Regions from separate parts of the Bradyrhizobium sp. WSM1253 genome, predicted to be linked through region 2. Evidence: riboswitches for the same ligand, from Rfam matches in the RefSeq annotation. Region 2 holds a riboswitch; the other holds the start of a gene.
What was found. Region 2 has a riboswitch for S-adenosylmethionine ahead of BRA1253DRAFT_RS21695 (O-succinylhomoserine sulfhydrylase). Riboswitches for the same ligand answer to the same signal wherever they lie in the genome.
Positions count from the first base shown of each region.

Region 1: it holds a riboswitch for S-adenosylmethionine, as region 2 does, so the genes downstream of both, BRA1253DRAFT_RS19930 (homoserine O-acetyltransferase) here and BRA1253DRAFT_RS21695 (O-succinylhomoserine sulfhydrylase) in region 2, are expected to answer to the same signal.

Region 1 is NZ_JH600073.1:3,901,643-3,913,219, reverse strand. Features, by position in the region: gene BRA1253DRAFT_RS19950 (hypothetical protein) at 1-815, shown strand, start outside; gene BRA1253DRAFT_RS19945 (prephenate/arogenate dehydrogenase family protein) at 930-1,868, opposite strand; gene hisC (histidinol-phosphate transaminase) at 1,865-2,959, opposite strand; gene BRA1253DRAFT_RS19935 (chorismate mutase) at 2,994-3,842, opposite strand; SAM riboswitch at 4,047-4,126, shown strand; gene BRA1253DRAFT_RS19930 (homoserine O-acetyltransferase) at 4,217-5,419, shown strand; gene metW (methionine biosynthesis protein MetW) at 5,435-6,097, shown strand; gene BRA1253DRAFT_RS19920 (alpha/beta fold hydrolase) at 6,220-7,083, opposite strand; gene BRA1253DRAFT_RS19915 (TIGR02594 family protein) at 7,293-8,117, shown strand; gene BRA1253DRAFT_RS19910 (MOSC domain-containing protein) at 8,230-9,018, opposite strand; gene clpB (ATP-dependent chaperone ClpB) at 9,276-11,577, shown strand, end outside.
Region 2 is NZ_JH600073.1:4,254,856-4,266,432, forward strand. Features, by position in the region: gene BRA1253DRAFT_RS21680 (hypothetical protein) at 1-401, opposite strand, end outside; gene BRA1253DRAFT_RS21685 (PAS domain S-box protein) at 525-935, opposite strand; gene BRA1253DRAFT_RS21690 (2'-deoxycytidine 5'-triphosphate deaminase) at 1,113-2,249, opposite strand; SAM riboswitch at 2,330-2,409, shown strand; gene BRA1253DRAFT_RS21695 (O-succinylhomoserine sulfhydrylase) at 2,480-3,676, shown strand; gene BRA1253DRAFT_RS21700 (SGNH/GDSL hydrolase family protein) at 3,799-4,791, opposite strand; gene BRA1253DRAFT_RS21705 (hypothetical protein) at 4,804-5,583, opposite strand; gene BRA1253DRAFT_RS21710 (OpgC domain-containing protein) at 5,583-6,848, opposite strand; gene apaG (Co2+/Mg2+ efflux protein ApaG) at 7,042-7,446, shown strand; gene BRA1253DRAFT_RS21720 (Hsp33 family molecular chaperone) at 7,496-8,515, opposite strand; gene argF (ornithine carbamoyltransferase) at 8,662-9,609, opposite strand; gene BRA1253DRAFT_RS21730 (aspartate aminotransferase family protein) at 9,609-10,811, opposite strand; gene BRA1253DRAFT_RS21735 (GcrA family cell cycle regulator) at 11,267-11,577, shown strand, end outside.

The sequences.
Region 1 (11,577 bases), 350 kb from region 2:
CGGTCGAGAATGCCCAGACCGCGTTCTTCGGCGGCAACGTCCCGGCTGTCGGCACACCCGCCATTGGACCCCAGGGCGTGCTGAACCCGAACCTTCAGGTCAATCTGACCGGTCCCGGCGGCAGCTTCTTCAACAACCTCAACAATGTCAGTCTGAATCAGGTGCCCGACGTCACCGTCAAGGCAGCCTGGGACCCACGGCTCGGGCCCACCAAGCTGCATGTCGAGGCGTGGGCGCTCTACCGCCAGCTGTTCGATCGCTTCAACAACGCCAACCACACCTACGACACCGGAAGCTTCGGGGGACACATCTTCGCCGAACTGATTCCGAAAACCCTCGATCTTCAGCTCTATGGCTCGCACGGCGTGCTGGGCCGCTTCACGGCTACGCCGTTCCCCGACGCGGCGGTGGCGCAGGACGGCACCATCCTCCCGCTGACGATCACGGCGGCCGCCGTCGGCCTGATCTGGCACGCGACGCCCAGCCTCGATGTCTACTCCTATGCAGGCCTCGAAAAGGCCAAGGCGAATTTCGCCAATGTTGGAACGGTGCCCTTCGGCTACGGCAATCCGCTCTACAACAACACCGGCTGCTTGACCGAGAATTCGCCGGCCGCGACCTGCAACGGCAACACCAGGGAGGTCCGGCAGATCACGGCGGGAATCTACGACACAATCTACCAGGGCAATTACGGCACGCTCAAAGCCGGCCTGCAATATTCCTACACGCAGCGGTTCGCGTTCGCCGGCGTCGGCGGCGCCCCGAAGACGGACGACAACGTGGTCATGACGCAGATCCGCTACTATCCGTTCTAGTCATGGAGCCACGCGGGCTCGTAGCCCGGATGGAGCGAAGCGCAATCCGGGAATCTTGCCTCAAGCGACGGAGGTCCCGGATTACGCTTGCGCTCCATCCGGGCTACTTCAGTGCTACGGCTTGTTGCCGAGCTGCGCATGCGGCCGGCCGAAGTCGGGCGCCGCCGAATCCTGGCCGATCTCGACAATGCCGCGGCGGATGGCGCGGGTGCGGGTGAAGTGGTCGAACAGCGCCTCGCCGTCGCCGCGGCGGATCGCGCGGGTGAGCTTTGCCAGATCCTCGGTGAAGGTGCCGAGCATCTCCAGCACGGCTTCCTTGTTGGCGAGGAAGACGTCGCGCCACATCGTCGGATCGGAGGCGGCGATGCGGGTGAAATCGCGAAAGCCGCCGGCGGAGAACTTGATGACCTCGGACTCCGTCACCTGCGCCAGCTCGTCGGCGGTGCCGACGATGGTGTAGGCGATCAGATGCGGCAGATGGCTGGTGATCGCGAGCACGAGATCATGATGATCCGGCGTCATGATTTCGACCTTGGCACCCATCGCCGCCCAGAACGCACGCAGGCGATCGGTGGCAGCCGCATCGACGCCCTCCGGTGGGGTGAGGATGCACCAGCGGTTGATGAAGAGCTCGGCGAAGCCCGAATCGGGACCCGAATGCTCGGTGCCTGCGACGGGATGCGCCGGCACGAAATGGATGCCTTTCGGCAGATGCGGCGCCATATCCCTGACGATGGCGCCCTTGACCGAGCCGACGTCGGAGATGATCGCGCCGGGCTTGAGATAGGCGGCGATTTCCTGCGCCACCGGCCCGCAGGCGCCGACGGGAATGCAGAGGATGACGAGATCGGCATCCTTCACCGCTTCTGCATTGGTCGCCACGACCTGATCGACGATGCCGAGCTCCATCACGCGTGCGCGCGTCTTCTCCGAGCGCGCGGTGGTGACGATCTCGCCAGCCAAGCCCTGGAGCTTCGCAGCGCGCGCGATCGAGCCGCCGATCAAGCCGAAGCCGATCAGCGCGACGCGCTGGAAGTGCGGGGTCGCGCTCATGTTCCGGCCATGAAGTCGCGCAGGCCCTCGACGACGAGGCGGTTGGCCTCCTCGGTGCCGATGGTCATGCGCAACGAATGCGGCAGGCCGTAGTTCTTCAAGCCGCGCAGCACCAGCCCGCGCTTGGTGAGGAAGGCGTCGGCGGCGTCCGAGGTCTTGCCCTCGGTCGGGAAGTGGATCAGCACGAAATTGGCGACGCTCGGCGTCACCTTCAGGCCGAGCTTGCCGATCTCTTCGGTCAGCCAGTTGCGCCAGGTCTCGGTGAACTGCTTCGACATCGCCTGATGCGCGGTGTCCTCGATCGCGGCAACGGCAGCGTACATCGCCGGCGTCGACACGTTGAAGGGACCGCGGATGCGGTTGACCGCGTCGATGATGTGTTCGGGGCCGAACATCCAGCCGATCCGCAGCGCCGCAAGACCATGGATCTTGGAGAACGTGTGGGTCACGACCGTGTTCTCGGTGGTCGCCACCAGCTCGATCCCCATCTCGTAATCGTTGCGCGAGACGTAGTCGCAATAGGCTGCGTCCAGCACCAGCAGCACGTGCGAGGGCAGGCCGGCGCGCAGGCGCTTGACCTCGTCGAACGGCAGATAGGTGCCGGTCGGGTTGTTGGGGTTGGCGAGCCAGACCAGTTTTGTGCGCGGCGTGACGGCTTTCAGGATGGCGTCTACATCCGCGGTGAGGTTCTTCTCCGCCGCGACGACGTTCCTGGCGCCGACCGCCATGGTTGCGATCGGGTAGACCAGGAAGCCGTGCGTGGTCGAGATCGCCTCGTCGCCATGGCTGAGATAGGCGTGGGCGAGCAGATTGAGGATCTCGTCCGAGCCGGCGCCGCAGATGATGCGGTTGGGGTCGAGCCCGAAGGTGCGCCCGATCGCTTCGCGCAGCACGCGCGAGGTCCCTTCCGGATAGTCTTCCAGGTGATCCGCCACGTTCTTGAACGCCTCGATCGCCTTCGGCGAGGGCCCGAACGGCGTCTCGTTGGCCGAGAGCTTGAACACCTTGCGACCGGGCTCCGCCACCGGAGTCTTGCCGGGCGTATAGGGCGCAATATCGAGAATGCCGGGATTCGGCACTGGGCGGGACATCTTCAACTCCGGAGTGGCTTAAGCGGTTCGCGACTTACGATTTCGGCCCGGTCGGGGGCACCGTATAGCGCGTTGCGTGGCTGCCGACGAGGGCCGTGGAGCGCACCGAGGCCCCCGCTTCGATCAGGGCAGCCTTGATTTTGTCGAGGCTGCTCGTCGCGGTGACCGAGACCAGCAGCGCGGCGCCGTCGAAGGCGGTGTCGGGCACCGCCACGATCTCGGCGAGCGGCGACAGGACGCGCGCAACTTCGGCGTTCCACCCCGACACGCGTACGCTGAAGGTCTCGACCTCCGTCACCAGGGCGCTGTCGGCGACGCGCGAGACCGCGAACACCGGCAACGCCGCCGGATGGTCGGCGCGCTCGACAAAGGGTAGCCGCGCGATGATCTTTGGCGCGCCGGCTTCTTCCAGCGACAGCCACCACGGCGTGCGGCTCGAGGTTGCCGAGACCAGCGCAAGGTCGCCCTTGGATTTCGCGACGGCCTCGACCGCCGCCTGCGCGCTGAAATGCGCGACGTAAGGCACGGTGAAGCCGAAATGGAATCGCGCGGAATCGCGCATGGCCGGCTCGCTTGCCGAGATGTCGGCGTGCACCGAGAATGGCGCCTGGACGTAAGTGAACGTCGCGATGATCACGCGCCAGATGCTCTCGACCGTGTCGAGCGGCAGGATGCCGCGATGGCGCTGGACGAGGTCACGCATCATGGCGGCCTCGCGCGCGGGACGGAACGCCGAGCCGACCTCCTGGGTCTGCTTCACCTGGATCAGGCGGTCGATGATGTCGCCGCGTTGCATCAGCAGGCGATGCATGCCCTCGTCGATCGCGTCGATCTCCTTGCGCAATTCCTGGAGCGATGGTGGCGCGGGCGGACGTTGGGACATGTCTGACAGGTGCTGTTGAGAGGCGTTCCAATGCGGCTCAGTCGAGCCGTCACCGCTGTGATGGATATCCTGATTAGGCAGTCGGGGCTGCGAAAGCAAAGAGAAATGCAAAGGGAAATCGGGCCCTTTCCGCCGGCGGCTCGACAGGCGAATTTGGTCGATCCGGGCCGCGACTTGACGAAAACCGTCCAAGACGGTAGTTTTTATCCGTTCCGTGGTCATTTGAGCCGGCCGGCTTGCAGCCACGTTAAAAAACTCGCTAAACAGGCCGGGGACGCTTTCGATCCCGGCCGAACCTATCGTTCAGGCCGGGTTTTTCATGGCCTGATGTCAATGCGGTCACTTCTACGATCGCAAACGAGGTCGATGGTCAGATGGTTGGCGTCCAGTCAATTCCCAGTCCCGCGATCACTGCCGACGAGCGGTCGCACGAGGTGGATCGTCCGAGCTCGCAGGTTGCGCAGTTCGGCACGGAGCAGCCGCTGCAGCTCGATTGCGGTGTCGATCTCAGCCCGTTCCAGATCGCCTACCAAACCTACGGCGAGCTCAATGCCGATCGCTCCAATGCGATCCTGATCTGCCATGCGCTGACCGGCGACCAGCACGTCGCCAATGTGCACCCTGTCACCGGCAAGCCCGGCTGGTGGGAGACCTTGGTCGGCCCCGGCCGACCGCTCGATCCCAGCGAGTATTTTATCATCTGCTCCAACGTGATCGGCGGCTGCATGGGCTCGACCGGTCCGGCTTCGATCAATCCCGCGACGGGCAAGGTTTGGGGCCTCGATTTCCCCGTCATCACCATCCCCGACATGGTGCGCGCGCAGGCGATGCTGATCGACCGGCTCGGCATCGACACGCTGTTCGCAGTCGTCGGCGGCTCGATGGGCGGCATGCAGGTGCTGCAATGGACTGCGGCGTATCCGACCCGGGTATTCTCCGCGCTGGCGATTGCCTGCTCGACACGACATTCGGCGCAGAACATCGCGTTCCACGAGCTTGGCCGTCAGGCGGTGATGGCCGATCCCGACTGGCACCAAGGCGGCTATGCCGATCACGGCATCCATCCGCATCGCGGGCTCGCTGTCGCTAGGATGGCGGCGCACATCACCTATCTTTCGGACGCCGCGCTGCATCGAAAATTCGGCCGGCGCATGCAGGACCGCGAGCTGCCGACCTTCTCGTTCGACGCCGACTTCCAGGTCGAGTCCTATCTGCGCTACCAGGGCTCCTCCTTCGTCGAGCGCTTCGACGCCAACTCCTATCTCTATCTCACCCGTGCGATGGATTATTTCGACATCGCCGGCGACCATGGCGGCGTGCTGGCGAAGGCGTTCGCGGGAATCCAGACCCGCTTCTGCGTGGTTTCTTTCACCAGCGACTGGCTGTTCCCGACCTCGGAATCGCGCGCGCTGGTGCACGCCCTGAATGCGTCGAGCGCGCGGGTGTCCTTCGCCGAGATCGAGACCGATCGCGGTCACGACGCGTTCCTGCTCGACGTGCCCGAGTTCTTCGACATTGCCCGTGCCTTCCTGCAGTCGGCAGGCAAGGCGCGCGGGCTCACTGCCAAGACTGCTTAACAAGGACGGCTAGCCATGTCTGTACAGGAAGCGTTGCCGCTGGGCGGCCTTGCGACCGGGCAGCCCGGTGATTTTCGCGCCGACCATGTGCTGGTCGCCGAGATGGTCAAGCCGGGCTCGAAGGTGCTGGACGTCGGCTGTGGCGAGGGCGACCTGCTCCAGCTGCTGGAAACCCGTGGCATCGACGGCCGCGGCATCGAGCTGTCGCGCGAGGGCGTCAACCGCTGCGTCGCCAAGGGGCTTGCGGTGGTGCAGGGCGATGCCGACACCGATCTCGTGAACTATCCGGATGACGCCTTCGACTACGTGATCCTGTCGCAGACCTTGCAGGCGACGCGGCAGCCGAAAGTGGTGCTGGAGAATTTGCTGCGCATCGGCCGCCGCGCCATCGTGTCGTTCCCGAATTTCGGCTTCTGGAAGATGCGGCTCCAGCTCCTGATCGGCGGCCACATGCCGCGGACGGAAAATCTGCCGGCAAGCTGGTATGACACCGCCAACATCCATTTTTGCACCATCAAGGATTTCGTCGAGCTCTGCGACGCGATCGACGTCAAGATGGAACGTGCCGAGGCGCTCGACCTCTACGGCCGTCCGCTGCGGCTGCGGATGCCCTGGTGGGTGTGGAATCTGTTCGGCGAACAGGGCGTGTTCTTGCTGACGCGAGGCGGCAGGAAATAGGATTCCCGTAGCCCGGATGAAGCGTAGCGCAATCCGGGATTCTATCCGCGGAGGCGAAGGCCCCGGATTTCGCTTTCGCTCCCTCCAGGCTACGCGACGGAGCGTGTGGCGACGCCTTCGCGCTAATGCGCCGGCAACGACCGCGCATCGCGCGCCGGCCATCGTCCCGCTTCCACCAGCGTGACGAACCGTTCCACCGTTTCGTTGAACAGCGCGGGCTCTTCGAGATTGAGCACGTGGCCGGACTTCGGAAACATGGCGAGCCCTGCCGCAGGCAGATGCTTCTTCAGGAACAGGCTTGCGCCCACGCACGGATCGTCCTCGTCGCCGCAGATGATGAGTGCCGGCGTCGCGGCGGCTCTGATCGCATCCGTCATCGTAAAGATCGAGGGACGTCCGGCCTGGAAGCCGCGCATCGTCCGCGCCGATCCCTTGGCGTCGTGCCGCGCCAGCGCGGCATAGAAATCGGCGTGGCCGCGCGGGTCCTTCGTCAGGAACGGAATCCGGCTCGGCGCCTCGCGCGTGACTTTTGCGACTTCGGCTGAGCCGAGCATCTCGAATTGCTCCGCGTTGGCGCGGCACTGCCGGCGCCAGGCGTCGAGGTTCTCGATCTCCGAGCCTGAGCCGACGCCGGCGAGCGTCATCGACAGGGCACGTTGGGGCGCGTTGAGCCCGATCTGGAGCGATGAATAGGCGCCCATCGAGAGGCCGACGAAGTGCGCGCGATCGATCTTCAGATGATCGAGCACCGCGAGCGCATCGGTGTAGAAATGCGTGTAGCCGTAGACCTCGCCATCAGGCACGTCCGATGGCGTGTAGCCGCGCGCGGAATAGGTGATGCAGCGATGGCCGCGCGAGAAGTAGCGCATCTGCGGCTCCCAATTGGTGTAGTCGGCGGCGAATTCGTGCAGAAAAAGTATTGGCGTGCCCGTGCCTGCTTGTTCGAAATAGAGGCGGCAATTGTCCTTCGTGAGGGCGTGAGGCATCCGGTTTTCTCCCAGAGGTGGCTGCGACATTGGAATGCCGTCCTGCGGTTAGCGCATACGAACCTAACACTTATTAATCATCTTAATCATCGTCCAAAATCTCCGCGACCGCGTCTTGTTCTCGCCACATCAGGATACTGATACAGCCCGCGGATGTCGGCCACCGCACGGGCCGATTGGGAAGTGGGGGTGTCAACGAAGGATGAAGAATGTTCGAGTTGTTTGCGTCTCGCCTGTCGCGCTGTGTCGTCGCGCTGGCTGTTTCCTTCGCGGCGGTCGCCGCGCTCACCTCTCCGGCGTCAGCACGACCTCATCGTCATAGCGCAGAGCGGCACGCTTACGCGCATCACGCCAGCAGACATCATCATTACCGGCATGCACGCGGCTCGCGCTTCGAGCGCGGCGCGGCGCAATTGCAGGCAAACGGCTTCGGCAACACCTTCGCCAGCTATGACCCGAACGCCAATAGCGGCGGCATCGCCATGAGCGGCAGCGGTGGAATGGCTATGAGCGGCAGCGGTGGAATGGCCATGAGCGGCAACGCTGGAATGGTTACCAGCGATAGCGGTGGGATGACGACGCGCGCCAGCCGTCGAATCGCCAAGAGGCGTGGCGGTGAGATTGCCACTGACGCGAATGTCGGCGGCGTGGCCAATAGCGCCACGAGCAGCAGCGGCTTCGGCGGCGGGTCGGGCCTCGTGTCCGAGGCACGCCGCTATGTCGGCGGCAATCCGACCGGCCGCGGCAGCCTGTGGTGCGCGCGCTTCATGAACATGGTGCTTGAAAAAACCGGTCACCGTGGCACCGGCTCCGACATGGCGAACTCGTTCGCGCATTACGGCACGCGTGTCTCCGGTCCTCAGGTCGGCGCCATCGCGGTCATGTCGCGCGGCGGCCGGGGCGGTCATGTCGGCATCATCACCGGCGTCGATGCGCAGGGCAATCCGATCATGATCTCCGGCAACAACGGCAACCGCGTCCGCGAAGCGCCGATCTCGCGCGGCCGGATCTATGCCTATGTGATGCCGAATTGAGGCGCGTCATTGCGAGCGCAGCGAAGCAATCCAGAATCCCTCGCGGAGACAGTCTGGATTGCTTCGTCGCTTCGCTCCTCGCAATGACGGAGTTTGCCGAGAAAGCGCCCCGTCACACCAGCTTCGGCTGTTCCACCGCAACCGCGTCGCCCACGCCGATGTCGCCGTCGGCGATCACCTCGGCATAGATGCCGCAGTCCATGTGGCCGAGATTGCTCGAGAGCGTGGCCGGGATTTCGAGATCGCGCCTGGCGGTCTGAGGATCGACATTGGTGGCCGGGCAGCGCTTGATGCGCTTGACCACGTTCAGCCGGGCCTGTCCGATCGCCAGCGTCTGGCCGACGAGGTCGAGCTCGGACCAGGCCGGCCAGCCCTTCACGTAAAGATTGGCGCGGAAGCGCAGCGGGTGGACGGCGGCGCCGCCGAGCATGGTCTCGAGTGCGCGGACGCTGTCGAGATTGATGATGGACACGACCTTGCGGGCGACGTCGGAAAAGCTGTGGTCGCGGCCGGACAGGACCTTGGGCGGGCCCTTCAACTCCGGCTGAAAGTTCTGGCTGAAATAGTCCTCGATCGCGGCACGCCCGGCGGCGGTCTCGAGATCGCCGACGGCGACGATCTGGCCATCCTTGCGGATGGTCAGGCGATGGGTCGCGTCCTCGAACTGGCTGTCGAGCGAAGCCAGCCGCTCATTGCGCGCCAGCATCAGGAACTGGATCTTCGGCTTCCACTGCGGCTCTTCCGGATCGAAGCCGCTGGGGCCGTTCTCGATGGCATAGCGGCGGTCGGCGGGCAGTGTCTGGCCGGTCTGCAGGGAGACGCGGGGCAGGGGCTCCGGCGTCAGACCCTTGATCGGATAGCGGTAGAGGCCGGTGATCTCGGCGGTCTGGTTGGCTGTCATTGCGCTCGGTGTCATGCCGCTACTTAGGGGATTCGGCCCAGCGGCGCCAAGCGGGCGGATCCGCGCACGAAATTGTGAACTCGCCTCTTCCGGTCCGAGGCCTCGCTTCCCACATCTGGGTCAGGCCGGCGCCAGCGCCGGCTGATAACGACGGTTGCCGGTTGAGAAACGTCAATGCGGTCATCGGAAACCCAATGAAGATGCCGTTTGGAGTGCCTTAGAGGGCTCCAGGGGCAGGCCGAGGGAAAGACCACGATATGAACATCGAAAAATATACCGAACGCTCCAGGGGCTTCGTCCAGTCTGCGCAGTCGCTTGCGGTACGCGAAGGGCACCAGCAGTTTTCGACCCTGCACGTCCTGAAAGTGCTGCTGGACGACAATGAAGGCCTCGCTGCCGGCCTGATCGACCGCGCCGGCGGCAGTTCCCGCGCAATCCTGAAGGCGACCGAGGACGCCCTGAACAAGGTGCCGAAGGTCTCTGGCGGCGGAGCCGGCCAGATCTATCTGGCGCCCGAGCTCGCCCGCACCTTCGACGCGGCTGAGAAGGCCGGCGAGAAGGCCGGCGACAGCTTTGTCACCGTCGAGCGGCTGCTGCTCGGGCTCGCGCTGGAGAAGACCAGCGAGGCCGGCGCGATCCTGGCCAAGGGCGGCGTCACCCCGCAAAACCTCAACGCGGCGATCGAAGCGCTGCGCAAGGGCCGCACCGCGGACTCCGCCACGGCCGAGAACGCCTACGACGCGCTGAAGAAATATGCTCGCGACCTCACCCAGGCGGCGCGCGACGGCAAGCTCGATCCGGTCATCGGCCGCGACGAGGAGATCCGCCGCACGATCCAGGTGCTGTCGCGCCGGACCAAGAACAATCCCGTCCTGATCGGCGAACCCGGCGTCGGCAAGACCGCCATCGCCGAGGGCCTGGCGCTGCGCATCGTCAACGGCGACGTGCCGGAGAGCCTGAAGGACAAGAAGCTGCTGTCGCTCGACCTCGGCTCGCTGATTGCAGGTGCAAAATATCGCGGCGAGTTCGAGGAGCGGCTGAAGGCCGTGCTCCAGGAGGTGACCGGGAGCGATGGCAATTTCGTCCTGTTCATCGACGAGATGCACACGCTGATCGGCGCCGGCAAGGGCGACGGCGCGATGGACGCGTCCAACCTGCTCAAGCCTGCGCTCGCCCGCGGCGAGCTACACTGCATCGGCGCCACCACGCTCGACGAGTACCAGAAGCACGTCGAAAAGGACGCGGCGCTGGCGCGGCGTTTCCAGCCGATCTTCGTCAGCGAGCCCTCGGTCGAGGATACGATCTCGATCCTCCGCGGGCTGAAGGACAAGTACGAGCAGCACCATGGCGTGCGGATTACCGATTCCGCGCTGGTCGCCGCCACGACGCTGTCCAACCGCTACATCACCGATCGCTTCCTGCCCGACAAGGCGATCGACCTCATGGATGAGGCCGCCGCGCGGCTCAAGATGCAGGTCGATTCCAAGCCGGAAGAGCTGGATTCGATGGATCGGGAAATCATCCGGCTGAAGATCGAACAGGAAGCATTGAAGAAAGAGAGCGATGCCGGTTCGAAGAGCCGCCTGCAGACGCTGGAGAAGGAGCTCGCTGACCTCGAGGAGAAGTCCGCGGCGCTCACCGCACGCTGGAGCGCGGAGAAGAACAAGCTCTCCGATGCCCAGAAACTGAAGGCCGAGCTCGACGGCTTGCGGGTCGAACTTGCCAACGCACAGCGGCGCGGTGAATTCCAGAAGGCCGGCGAGCTGGCCTATGGCCGGATCCCCGAGCTCGAAAAGCAGCTTGCAGAGATCGAGGCCAAGGAGAACTCCGGCGAGATGATGGAGGAGGCGGTCACCGCCAACCACATCGCGCAGGTGGTCTCGCGCTGGACCGGCGTGCCCGTCGACAAGATGCTGGAAGGCGAGAAGGACAAGCTCCTGAGGATGGAGGACTCGCTCGGCAAGCGCGTCGTCGGCCAGGCCGAGGCCGTGCGTGCGGTCGCGACCGCCGTGCGCCGTTCGCGCGCGGGGCTGCAGGATCCGAACCGGCCGACCGGCTCGTTCATGTTCCTCGGGCCCACCGGCGTCGGCAAGACCGAACTGACGAAAGCGCTCGCCGAATATCTGTTCAACGACGAGACCGCGATGGTCCGCCTCGACATGTCCGAATACATGGAGAAGCACTCGGTCTCGCGGTTGATCGGCGCGCCTCCGGGCTATGTCGGCTATGACGAGGGCGGTGCGCTGACCGAAGCGGTGCGGCGCCGGCCCTATCAGGTCGTGCTGTTCGACGAGATCGAGAAGGCGCATCCCGACGTCTTCAACGTCCTGTTGCAGGTGCTCGACGACGGCCGCCTCACCGACGGCCAGGGCCGCACCGTCGATTTCCGCAACACACTGATCATCATGACCTCGAACCTTGGTTCGGAGTTTCTGGTGAACCAGCCGGAGGGCGAGGACACCTCGGCCGTGCGCGAGCAGGTGATGGGAATGGTGCGGGGACATTTCCGCCCCGAATTCCTCAATCGCGTCGACGAGATCATCCTGTTCCATCGCTTGC
Region 2 (11,577 bases):
TGCCAGCCGCGCAGCATCGCGCGCGAGACTTCGCCCGGCACGCCGCAGATGGCGGTGCCCTTCCAGATCCAGCGCGGCGGCGGATAGCGGATCCAGGCTTTGCGATCACTCTCATACATGTATTCGACGTGCACGCCGCCGATCCAGTTGGAGAGGTAGTGATATTGCGCGGCCGCCACGGCGGGCGGCAGATGGGTCAACCCGAGCTTCTCCAGCCCCGGCAGAAAGCGCTCCTGCTGCTGGCGGCGGAACACGCGAAAGACGAACTCCGCAGCATCCGCCGTGCCGCGACGCGTGACCACGGTGAGGATCAGACCGGTGAAATAGGCGTGATTGAGATCGGCAACCGCGCGCCAGCGTTTCCATTGAGCTTCCTGCGCGGGGTCAGATGCGGCGGTCATGTTCGCTCCCGATCGTTGTTTTGATCGAGTGTGTCACTGCATCCGGTGACGGACAAGCTGAGCCGCATGCAGGGCGCCCTGCACGCCGGCTCGCCAATTCCGCATCACGAATTTTGCGCAGGCTTAGATTTGCGCGGCTTTGGCGGCACGCTCGCGTTCGACGCGCTCGGTGACGTCGCGGGCCATCGCCACCGACCCCTGCACCACTCCAGCGGCATCCCGCACCAGCGCAAAGGTCATCTCGATGTAGAGCTTGCGTCCGTCCTTGTGCAGCGCGCGGGTCAGTGTCGGTTTGCCCGCAAGCTTCATCGCGCCGCTGGCAAGCGCGGCCTCGAAGCCTTTCCAGTGCGCGGCACGCAGATGTTCGGGAATGATGAGGTCGAGATTCTGACCCAGCGCTTCGTCCGCGGAGAATCCGAACAGTGCGGACGATGCGCGATTCCACCGCATGATCGTGCCGGAGCGATCCGAATAGATCAGCGCGTCTGCGACGTCGTCGAGGATTTTTGCCTCGAGTTCGGATTGATCTGTCATTTCGCCACCTCGGACGTAGCCCGGATTCGCTTCTTATCCTGACACAGATTCGGTGTCATCGCCCGACTTGATCGGGCGATCCAGTATTCCAGAGGCGGATGTGATCGAACCGATAGGCTCCGGCGTACTGGATGCCCCGGTCAAGCCGGGGCATGACAGCGGAAGGTGAGGCTATCCCTACGCCCGGAAATGCTTGCTCAGCTTCAGCCCCTGGGCCTGGTAATTTGAGCCGATGCGCTGGCCGTACATGGCGTCGGGGCGCGCCAGCATCTTTTCATAGACGAGGCGGCCGACGATCTGGCCGTGCTCGAGGATGAACGGCACCTCGCGCGAGCGCACTTCGAGCACGGCGCGCGCCCCCAACCCGCCGGCGCCGGCATAGCCGAAGCCGGGATCGAAGAATCCGGCATAATGCACGCGGAACTCGCCGACCAGCGGATCGAACGGCACCATCTCCGCGGCGTAATCGGGCGGCACCTGCACCGCCTCTTTCGACGCCAGGATATAGAACTCGCCGGGATCGAGGATCAGGCTGCCGTCGGGACGGGCCGAGATCGGCTCCCAGAACTCCTCGACGGAATAGCCGGCGCGGCGATCGACGTCGATCACGCCGGTGTGGCGCTTGGCGCGGTAGCCGACGAAGCCGCCGCTCTTCTCGCCGGAGAGATCTACGGAGACGGCGACGCCGCCGGTGAGATCGGCATCGTCGATATCGACGAGACGTTCGGTCGCGTGCAGCGCCTCGAGGTCGTCGATGTTGAGGATGGCATCGCCGGTGCGGAAGCGTACCTGGCTCAGGCGCGAGCCCTCGCTGACCAGCACCGGGAACGTCTTGGGGCTGATCTCGGCATAGAGCGGGCCGTGATAGCCGGCACCGATCATGTCGAAGCGGCGGGTGCCGTCGGCGATCACGCGGGTGAAGACGTCGAGCCGACCGGTCGAGCTCTTCGGGTTGGCGGCCGCGACGATCTCCGGCGGCAGCGCGAGGCTTTCGAGCAGCGGCACGATGTAGACGCAGTTGGTCTCCAGCACCGCGCCGTCGGCGAGGCTGAACTCGTGCAGCTTCAATTCGTCGATGCGCTCGGCAACGGTGGCGCCGGGACCAGGCAGGAAGCTGGCGCGAACGCGATAGGCGATATCGCCGAGACGCAAATCGAGGCTCGCCGGCTGGATCTGGCTTTCGACGAAGTCGTAAGCGGGCAGGATGAGACCGCCCTCCGCCATCGCCGCGATCATGCGGTCGGGCAGGATACCATTGGCGTCGGCGGCGACCGTGAACGTCAACCCGGGGTCCTCATCAGGGATCAAACACATCCCGACATGCGGGCAATATGAGCGTTTTACGGCTATCCGATGGACGTCTTGACGGAAAGGGCATTGCGGAATATGAGCATGACTTATCCCGTGGTGATTTGAGCCGGCCGGCTTGCAGCCACGTTAAATAAGTCGCTAAACAGGCCGGGGACCTCTGTGATCCCGGCCCGTGGAAATATTCCAGGCCGGTTTTTTTGTGGCCATTTTCGATGGTCACTTCAGGAGGTCCTATGTCGAAGTCCCCGGCGCCAACCGCGCAATACCGTCCCGAAACTCGCTTGGTTCATTCCGGCACCCTGCGCTCGCAATATGGCGAGACCTCGGAGTCGCTGTTCCTGACCCAGGGCTACGTCTACAACAGCGCCGAGGAGTGCGAGGCGCGGTTCAAGGGCGAGGACCCCGGCTTCATCTATTCACGCTACTCCAATCCGACCATCGCGATGTTCGAGCGCCGCATGATCGAGCTCGAAGGCGCCGAAGCGGCACGTTCCGCCGCGACCGGCATGGCCGCGGTGACGACGGCGATCCTGGCGCCGCTGAAGGCCGGCGATCACGTCGTGGCCTCGCGCGCGCTGTTCGGCTCGTGTCTCTACGTCGTGCAGGATTTGCTGCCACGCTACGGCATCGAGACCACGCTGGTCGACGGCCTCGATCTTGACCAGTGGCAGCGCGCCATGAAGCCGAACACCAAGACGTTTTTCCTGGAGAGCCCGACCAATCCGACGCTCGACGTGCTCGACATTCCCGGCATTGCCGAGATCGCGCACAGCGGCGGCGCGCGGCTCGTCGTCGACAACGTGTTCGCCACGCCGATCTGGCAGAGCCCGCTCGCGCTCGGCGCCGACGTCGTGGTCTATTCCGCGACCAAGCACATCGACGGCCAGGGCCGCTGTCTCGGCGGCATCATCCTGTCCTCGGAGGCGTTCATCGCCGAGCACATCCACAATTTCATGCGCCAGACCGGCCCGTCGATCTCGCCGTTCAACGCCTGGGTGCTGCTCAAGGGCCTGGAGACGCTCGCCGTGCGCGTGCGCGCGCAGACCGAGACGGCCGCGCGCATCGCGGACGTGCTGGCGAGCCATCCGAAGATTTCGCGACTGGTGTTTCCCGGCCGCGCCGATCATCCGCAGGCGGCATTGGTGAAGAAGCAGATGCGCGGCGGCTCGACCTTGGTCGGCTTCGAGGTCAAGGGCGGCAAGGCGGCGGCGTTCCGCGTGCTCAACGAGCTCAAGCTTGCCAAGATCTCGAACAATCTCGGCGACGCCAAGAGCCTCGTCACGCACCCCGCCACCACGACGCATCAGCGCCTCAAGCCGGAGGACCGCGCCGCGCTCGGCATCAGCGAGGGATTCATCCGCTTCTCGGCGGGGCTGGAGCACGCGGATGATCTAATCGAGGATCTGACCGCGGCGCTGGAGAAGGCGTAGCCACACACTCGGAATCGTAGGGTGGGCAAAGCGAAGCGTGCCCACCCTTCACGATCGCGGTGCCGATAGATGGTGGGCACGGCGCGCGAAGAGCGCGCCTTTGCCCACCCTACGGCACCAAGCTACATCGGCCGGTACGTCCGCAGGTCCGCGGGCACGTTCACGCCGAGCTTGATCTGGCCGACGGAGCGGATGATGTCGTCGCCGAGGAGCTGGGCGAAGCAGGCGTAGCCCCAATCGTTCATGTGCAGGCCGTCGGCGATCACAAAGCTCTCGACCGGAAGCGACTGCTTCTCGTGCCAGTCGCGCATCACCTCGAAGCGCGGGAAGATGCCGACGTGACGGAGCTCAGCGACCTTGCCGAGCAGCTTCACCATCTTGCCGGCGCTCTCGGCGCGCTGGTTGACGGCTGGCGAATACTGCGGATCGACCAGCACGACGTCGGTGCCGCCGGCAGCCTGGATGCGGCTGATGCCGTCCTCGACGAGCTTGGCGGTATCGCCGGGATCGAGATTGCGCAGCACCGCATTGGTGCCGACCTGCCAGATCACCAGATCCGGATGCACGTCGATCACCTCCTTCTGAAGGCGCTTCATCATCTCGGGCGCGTCCTCGCCGCCGACGCCGGCATTGACGACGGTGATGTCGGCTGTCGGATAGTGCCGGTGCAGCTGCGCGGCAAGACGATTGGGATAGTTGAACTCCGGCGAGCTCGCACCGAATCCCGCGGTCGAGGACGAGCCGAATGCGACGATGACGACGGGCTGGCCGGCGACGAGCTTGCCCGCGACATGCGGCAGCGAGCCCATCGCCTTAGCGCCGCCCTTCGGCGACAGGCAGGGCACGCGGCTGAAGACGTCGCCGGCGGATTTCGCGACCTGCTTCACCTTGTCGATGGCGCGCGCCGTGATGCCGCGCTGGTCGGGGGACGTCGCTGCGACGGTCGTCTGGGACGGTGAAGCGGGAGCCGGATTAGCCGACTGCTGCGGGGCCGGCGTTGCCTGCGCGCCCTGCGTCTGCGCGTGCGATTGCGAGGCCGGACTCAGCAACAGCAGCACCGCTGCTGCAGGCGCAGCCAGCCATGCCGTCAGGCAAAAAGGGCGGAGAGAACTCATTAACGCTAGACCTCAATTTTGCTGCTGGGCCGGCTCCAGATGCGCAGCGTCGATCACGAACTGTGCCAACGCCCGGCCAAGGCAATCATGGACCTGCTTCGCCAGCTCAGGCCCGCGCGACGGGCTGAACAGGTCGAACTGCCCCTGGTCATTCCACTGCCGCATGATCGCGAAACGATCGAACAGCGGAATATCGTGCTCCTGCGCCACCACCCGCATATTGTCGAGGTATGGCGGCACCGAGATCATGGTTTCGGTACGCGGACTGTACTGCAAGTTCATCAAGACGACGTCAGCCCCTGCCTTTTGCAGCGCAACAACCCCTCCGGTCACTGCGCCGCGAAAATCATCGGGATCGATGGCTCGGATAGCATCGACAGTCCCGGTCTGCCAGATAACCAAAGTAGGTGCTTTTGCTTCCATCAGCTTAACGAAACTGGCGGCCGCCTCCTCGGCCGTTTTCTTGCTCTGTATTTCTACGGAGACGTGGACTATCTCGGACGGCGACAGCTTGTCCTTCAGAATGGCCTGCATCCGCGCCGGATAAGAGGCGTCCTCGGAAGCCGGAATTGTGGTCGAGCGACTGCCGATGACCAGGATTTCGAGCGGCTTGCCGGCCTTCACGGCATCGGCGACCTTGGGAAGCTGGCTTTCGCTGGTGAGCAGATAGGACGGCACTTCACAGGCTGCGGGCGCGGCTGAAGCAGCCGGCGCAGCATCGTCCGCGCGCGCCGGAGGCGCGGCGAGACCACCGCACAGCAGGATCAGGCTCAGGAAAACCTTCGCCTTCATCAGCCCCCTCCCGCCATATCGGCGCTGCCGACGGCGCTTTTGGTTTTCGAACCGCTCTTGTCAGCCACCCGCTTGTACCACGAAATCAGCCAGGCCATGGCCCACATGATCAGAATTCCGGAGAGACTAATTAGCGCATGCATGACCGGGCCGCCCGAGACCTCGGCCAGGATGAAATGGCCGGCAAAGGCGAGGAAGACGCCGAGACAGAATATCTCCAGGGAATGCGAGCCGCACAGGATCAGCGGCCGCAGCCATGGCGATTTCAGGCCCGGCCAGTCCCGCGGCAGGACGCGTACGGTGAGCGCGGCCAGCGCCAGGAAATGCGTGAAGCGCAGCACGTCCAGGTCGGCCTTGTCGATCGGATACATCCACTGCTCGAGCCGCTTCGGCATGAAATGGGAGAGCTGCGGCACATACCAGGTCAGCGTCACGTAGAATGCCGCGACCAGATAGGCGATCGCGATCCACATCGTCACCCGCGAAGCCAGAATGCGCGACATGCGTCGCGCACCCCCGAGCGCGCACCATGCCCCGAACACGAACAGCAATTGCCAGGCGAAGGGATTGAAGGCCCAGAAGCCGTTCGGATAGGCGGACAGATAGAGGTCGTATTCCCAGGTCACCGCGTAGAGCGCGACCGAGAGGCCGAGCGTCACGTCGGGGCGCCATTTCATCAGCCACAGGATCAAGGGCAGCGCCAGCATCAGCACGATATAGAGCGGCAGCACGTCCATGTTGACCGGACGGAAGCGCAGCAGCAGCGCCTGCACGATCGTCACGTCGGGCTGCTTGAGGAAATCCATGATGCCCATCTCTTCGGTGTAGAGCGGGTTCTCGAACCTGGTCGCGACGTAGGAGATTTCGGCAAGGAAGATCGTGAACAGGAAGACGTGGGCGACATAGATCTGCCAGACGCGCCGCAGGATGCGCGCGGTGGCGACGACAATGCCGGACTCCAGCATCGCCCGACCGTACACGAAGGCGGCGGTATAGCCGGAGATGAAGATGAAGATCTCGGTGGCGTCGCTGAAGCCGTAATTGCGGATCGTGAACCAGGTCAGAAGGCTCGGCGGCAAATGGTCGATGAAGATCAGCCACAGCGCAAGGCCGCGGAACAGGTCGAGCCGGAGCTCGCGCTCCCCGATGGCGGGCAGCGAAATGGCCGGCGCGGCCGCGCGCCGCTTTGCCCCCGCGGACTTGACCTCCACAGGTTTAGCGGTTCCCGCGATCGTCGATCCCGTCACTTGGTCGGCAATAGTCATCGGGGGCCTAAAAACCCTTCCGCAAATCGCGACGTGGCAAGGAGTGTACCGGTCCGGCCGTCATCTCGCAAAGCCACCGGATCACATGCAAGTACGTTTGGACCTACACTTGGACGTGTACTTCCCTGCGAATTCAGGCGGGACGATGTCGCCAAGGCCGCCTCCGGCGTTTGGTTCCCGGGCGGTTTTCGGTATGATGGCAATCATGTACCGCGCCGTGACCCGCCAGATCGAAGTGACCGTCGAGCCGAACTTTGTTCCGGAGCAGTCGTCGGCCGACCGCTCCCGTTATTTCTGGGCCTACACCATCGTCATCACCAATTCCGGCGATGAGACCGTGCAGCTCAAGACGCGGCACTGGATCATCACCGATGCCACCGGCCGGCAGCAGGAGGTGAAAGGCGAGGGCGTCGTCGGCGAGCAGCCGACGCTCGCGCCCGGCGAACGCTTCGAATACACCTCCGGCGTGCCGCTCACGACCGCCTCGGGCTTCATGACCGGCCGCTACCAGATGGTCAGCGCAAGCGGCGAACGCTTCGAGATCGACGTGCCGACGTTCTCGCTGGACAGCCCGGATAACAAGCGGGTGTTGAACTAGCGCTGGAAATGGTGGGCACGCTTCGCTTTGCCCACCCTACGGCACCGCGCTACGCGTCCTCGACGCCCGCCTCATCCGGTGTGAACTCGTACACCGAGCTGCAGAACTCGCAGGTCACGACGACCTTGTCGTCCTTGACCATTGCGGCACGGTCGTCGGACGAAAAGCTCTTCAGCATCGATGCGACCGCATCGCGCGAGCAGGAGCATTGCGCCTTCAAGGGCAGCGGATTGAACACGCGCACGCCGCGTTCGTGGAAGAGACGGTAGAGCAACCGCTCGCCGGACAGCTCGGGATCGATCAGCTCGACGTCTTCGACGGTTTCGATCAGCGAGCGCGCCTCGACCCAGGCATCGTCTTCAGCGACGGCATGGACCTCGACGCCCTCGGGCGCATCGCCGGGATGCAGATCGGCCTGCCGCGCGCGCTCGGGCGCCTTCGGCAGGAACTGCATCAGCATGCCGCCGGCACGCCAGCGATGCTTGCCGCCGTCATTCGAACGCCACTCCTCGCCGACGGCAAGGCGCACGCGCGTCGGGATCTGCTCGGAGCGCAGGAAATATTCATGAGCGGCGTCTTCCAGGCTGCCGCCGTCGAGCGCGACCAGGCCCTGGTAGCGGCTCATGTCGGGGCCCTGGTCGATGGTCATGGCCAGATGACCGTGGCCCAGCAGCGCGCCGGAAGTCTTGCCGGAATCCTGGACTTCGCCGAGGCGCGCGGCATCATAGCGCGCATAGGCGCGCAGGCGATCCGGCGCCTGATAGTCCACGACCAGGAACGACACAGGACCGTCGGTCTGGGCCTGGAGGATGAAGCGGCCTTCGAACTTCAGCGACGAGCCGAGCAGCGTGGTCAGCACGATGGCCTCGCCGAGCAGCTTGCCGACCGGCGCCGGATAATCGTGCTTGGTCAGGATCTCGTCGAGCGCCGGACCAAGCCGCACCAGGCGACCGCGCACGTCGAGCGCGTCGACCTCGTAGGGCAGCACGGCGTCATCGATGGGAACCGCGGATGGCGCGCGAACCGGGCCTTCGGGCCCGGTTTTCATGTCAGGGGATTGGGAAACCATGGCGCTTTATTTGGGGTCGGAAGGCGGAATTGGAAGGGGGGCGGCTGCATCCGGAATGCAGAACGGATCGTACGCAAGCACGGCAAACTCGGTGTCGTCCTGGCGAAAGCCAGGACGACGATCCAAAGCTACTTCACCGGCCCGCGTTACTTCACCGCGTCGAAGCACCAGGCCAGAATGCCCTTCTGCGCGTGCAGGCGGTTTTCGGCCTCGTCGAACACGACGGATTGGGGACCGTCGATCACCTCGTCGGTGACCTCCTCGCCGCGATGGGCGGGCAGGCAGTGCATGAACAGCGCATCGGGCTTGGCCAGCGACATCAGCTGGGCATTGACCTGATAGGGCTTGAGCACGTTATGGCGGTGCTCGCCTTCCTTGTCGCCCATCGACACCCAGGTGTCGGTCACGACACAATCGGCGCCCTTCACGGCGGCTTCGGCATCCGTGCCGAGCATGATCGGCGCGCCGGTCGCCTTGATGAAGTCGCGCATCGCTTTTTTCGGCGCGAGCTCCGGAGGCGTCGCGACATTGAGCTGGAACTTGAAGCGCTCGGCGGCGTGCGCCCAGGACGCCAGCACGTTGTTGTCGTCGCCGGTCCAGGCCACCGTCTTGCCCTCGATCGGGCCGCGATGTTCCTCGTAGGTCATCAGGTCGGCCATGACCTGGCAGGGATGCGAGCGCCGCGTCAGGCCGTTGATAACGGGCACGGTGGCGTTCGCCGCAAGCTCCAGCAGCGCATCGTGATTGAGGATGCGGATCATGATGGCGTCGACATAGCGCGACAGCACCCGCGCGGTGTCGGCGATGGTTTCGCCGCGGCCGAGCTGCATCTCGGCGCCGGTGAGCATGATCGGCTCGCCGCCGAGCTGGCGCATGGCGACATCGAAAGACACCCGCGTCCGCGTCGAGGGGCGCTCGAAGATCATCGCCAGCGTCTTGCCTTCGAGCGGCCTGACCGGCTGATGCGCCTTCTGCTTCGCCTTCATCGCGGAGGACGCGGCCAGCATGCGCTTGAGCTCCGACAGCGGCAGCTCGTTGATATCGAGGAAGTGCTTCGGTGTTTTCTTGGGCGTTTTATCGGGCGACGTGCTCATCAGCTTGCCGCCCGCTTGTTGCCGGACAACGCCGTGCAGGCGCGCTCGAGCCGCCCGACGCTGTCCTCGATCTCGGCTTCGGTGACGATCAAAGGCGGCAGGAAACGCACGACATTGTCGCCGGCACCGACGGTGAGCAGCTTTTCTGCGCGCAAGGCGGCAACGAGATCGCCGGAAGGCACCACGGCCTTGATGCCGATCAGGAGGCCCTCGCCGCGCACTTCGCTGACGACATCGCCATGACGGTCGATCACGGAAGCGAGCTTCTGCTTGAGCAGCAGCGACATCCTCTGCACGTGGTCGAAGAAGCCGGGCTTGAGCATGACGTCGAGCACGGCGTTCGCCGCCGCGATCGCGAGCGGATTGCCGCCGAAGGTCGAGCCGTGCGAGCCCGGCGTCATGCCGGACGCCGCTTCCGCGGTCGCAAGGCAGGCGCCGATCGGGAAGCCGCCGCCGAGCGCCTTGGCCAGCGACATCACGTCAGGTTCGACGCCAAGGCGGCGGTATGCGAACAGATCGCCGGTGCGGCCCATGCCGGTCTGCACCTCGTCGAAGGCGAGCAACAGGCCGCGCTCGTCGCAGAGCTGGCGCAACGCCCTCAGGAAGGCAGGCGTTGCCGAACGCACACCGCCCTCGCCCTGGATCGGCTCGATCAGGATGCCGGCGGTCTGCGGACCGATCGCCTTTTTCACTGCCTCGAGATCGCCATGCGCAACCTGGTCGAAGCCCTCCATGGGTGGGCCGAAACCTTCGAGATATTTTGCCGAACCCGTCGCGGCCAGCGTCGCCAGCGTGCGGCCATGGAAGGCGCCTTCGAAGGTGATCATGCGATAGCGGTCTGGATGGCCCTTCGCGGCGTGATAGCGGCGCACGACCTTGATCACGCATTCCAGCGCTTCGGCGCCGGAATTGCAGAAGAACACGAAGTCCGCGAAACTTTCATTGCACAGGCGCGCGGCAAGCTTTTCGCCGTCCGGGCTCTGGAACAGGTTCGACATGTGCCAGAGCTTCGTGGCCTGTTCCTGCAACGCCGCGACCAGCGCCGGATGGGCATGGCCGAGCGCATTCACCGCCACCCCGGAGGTGAAATCGAGATAGCGCTCGCCATTGGTCGCGATCAGCCAGCAGCCTTCGCCACGCTCGAAACCGAGGTCGGACCTGGCGAAAACGGGGAGCAAATGCGGCGCTGCGCTGTTAGTCATGACGGTCACTTGAATGTTGCGGACGGTGTAAGCGTGCATTACGCAACGCACCATCGACCGGCCCGGAAAACGAAACGTGCCGCCTCTTGAGGGCGGCACGTGCGACTATCTTAGGCCTGGTGAAACGGGTGTCAATGCCGCCCGGAAAGCCTCGCGAAACGCTGAATCCGTAGTCTTGCGGTGCCGATTTTGCGGGATTTAGCCACGGAACATGTGGAAGCGAGTCGGCGGACTCTTGCGCGGGAGTCACGCCATATTGTAGCGTTTGGATTGTCAGATACGACATCTCGTGCAGTGGTTCTGATCTTTAAGTCCTTATGTACCGGCGTAAACGTTCGGGCGTTCAAGACGCGCCCGGCGAGCCTTAAGGGATTCTGGCGGCACGGGTTTTTGAAGGCTTAGGCATTCGCTGCGAGGCCCCAGGATGGCTGGCGCGCAGCGAGGGAAAGGGTGCAATGACGGTTTTGACCTGGTCCGATGATCGCGTCGAGCAGCTGAAAAAGCTCTGGGAGGCCGGACTTTCGGCCAGCCAGATCGCGGCGGAGCTCGGCAATGTGACCCGCAATGCCGTGATCGGCAAAGTGCACAGGCTCGGTCTTTCGGGCCGCGCCAAGAGCCCATCATCGGCAGCGCCCCGGCCGCGCAAGGCGCGCCCCGCGCAGCACATGATGCGGGTGAGCCGCCCGATCTCGCGCGGCAACACCGCGCTGGCGCAGGCCTTCGAGGTCGAGGCTGAGCCGGATCCGGTCACCTACGACAACGTGGT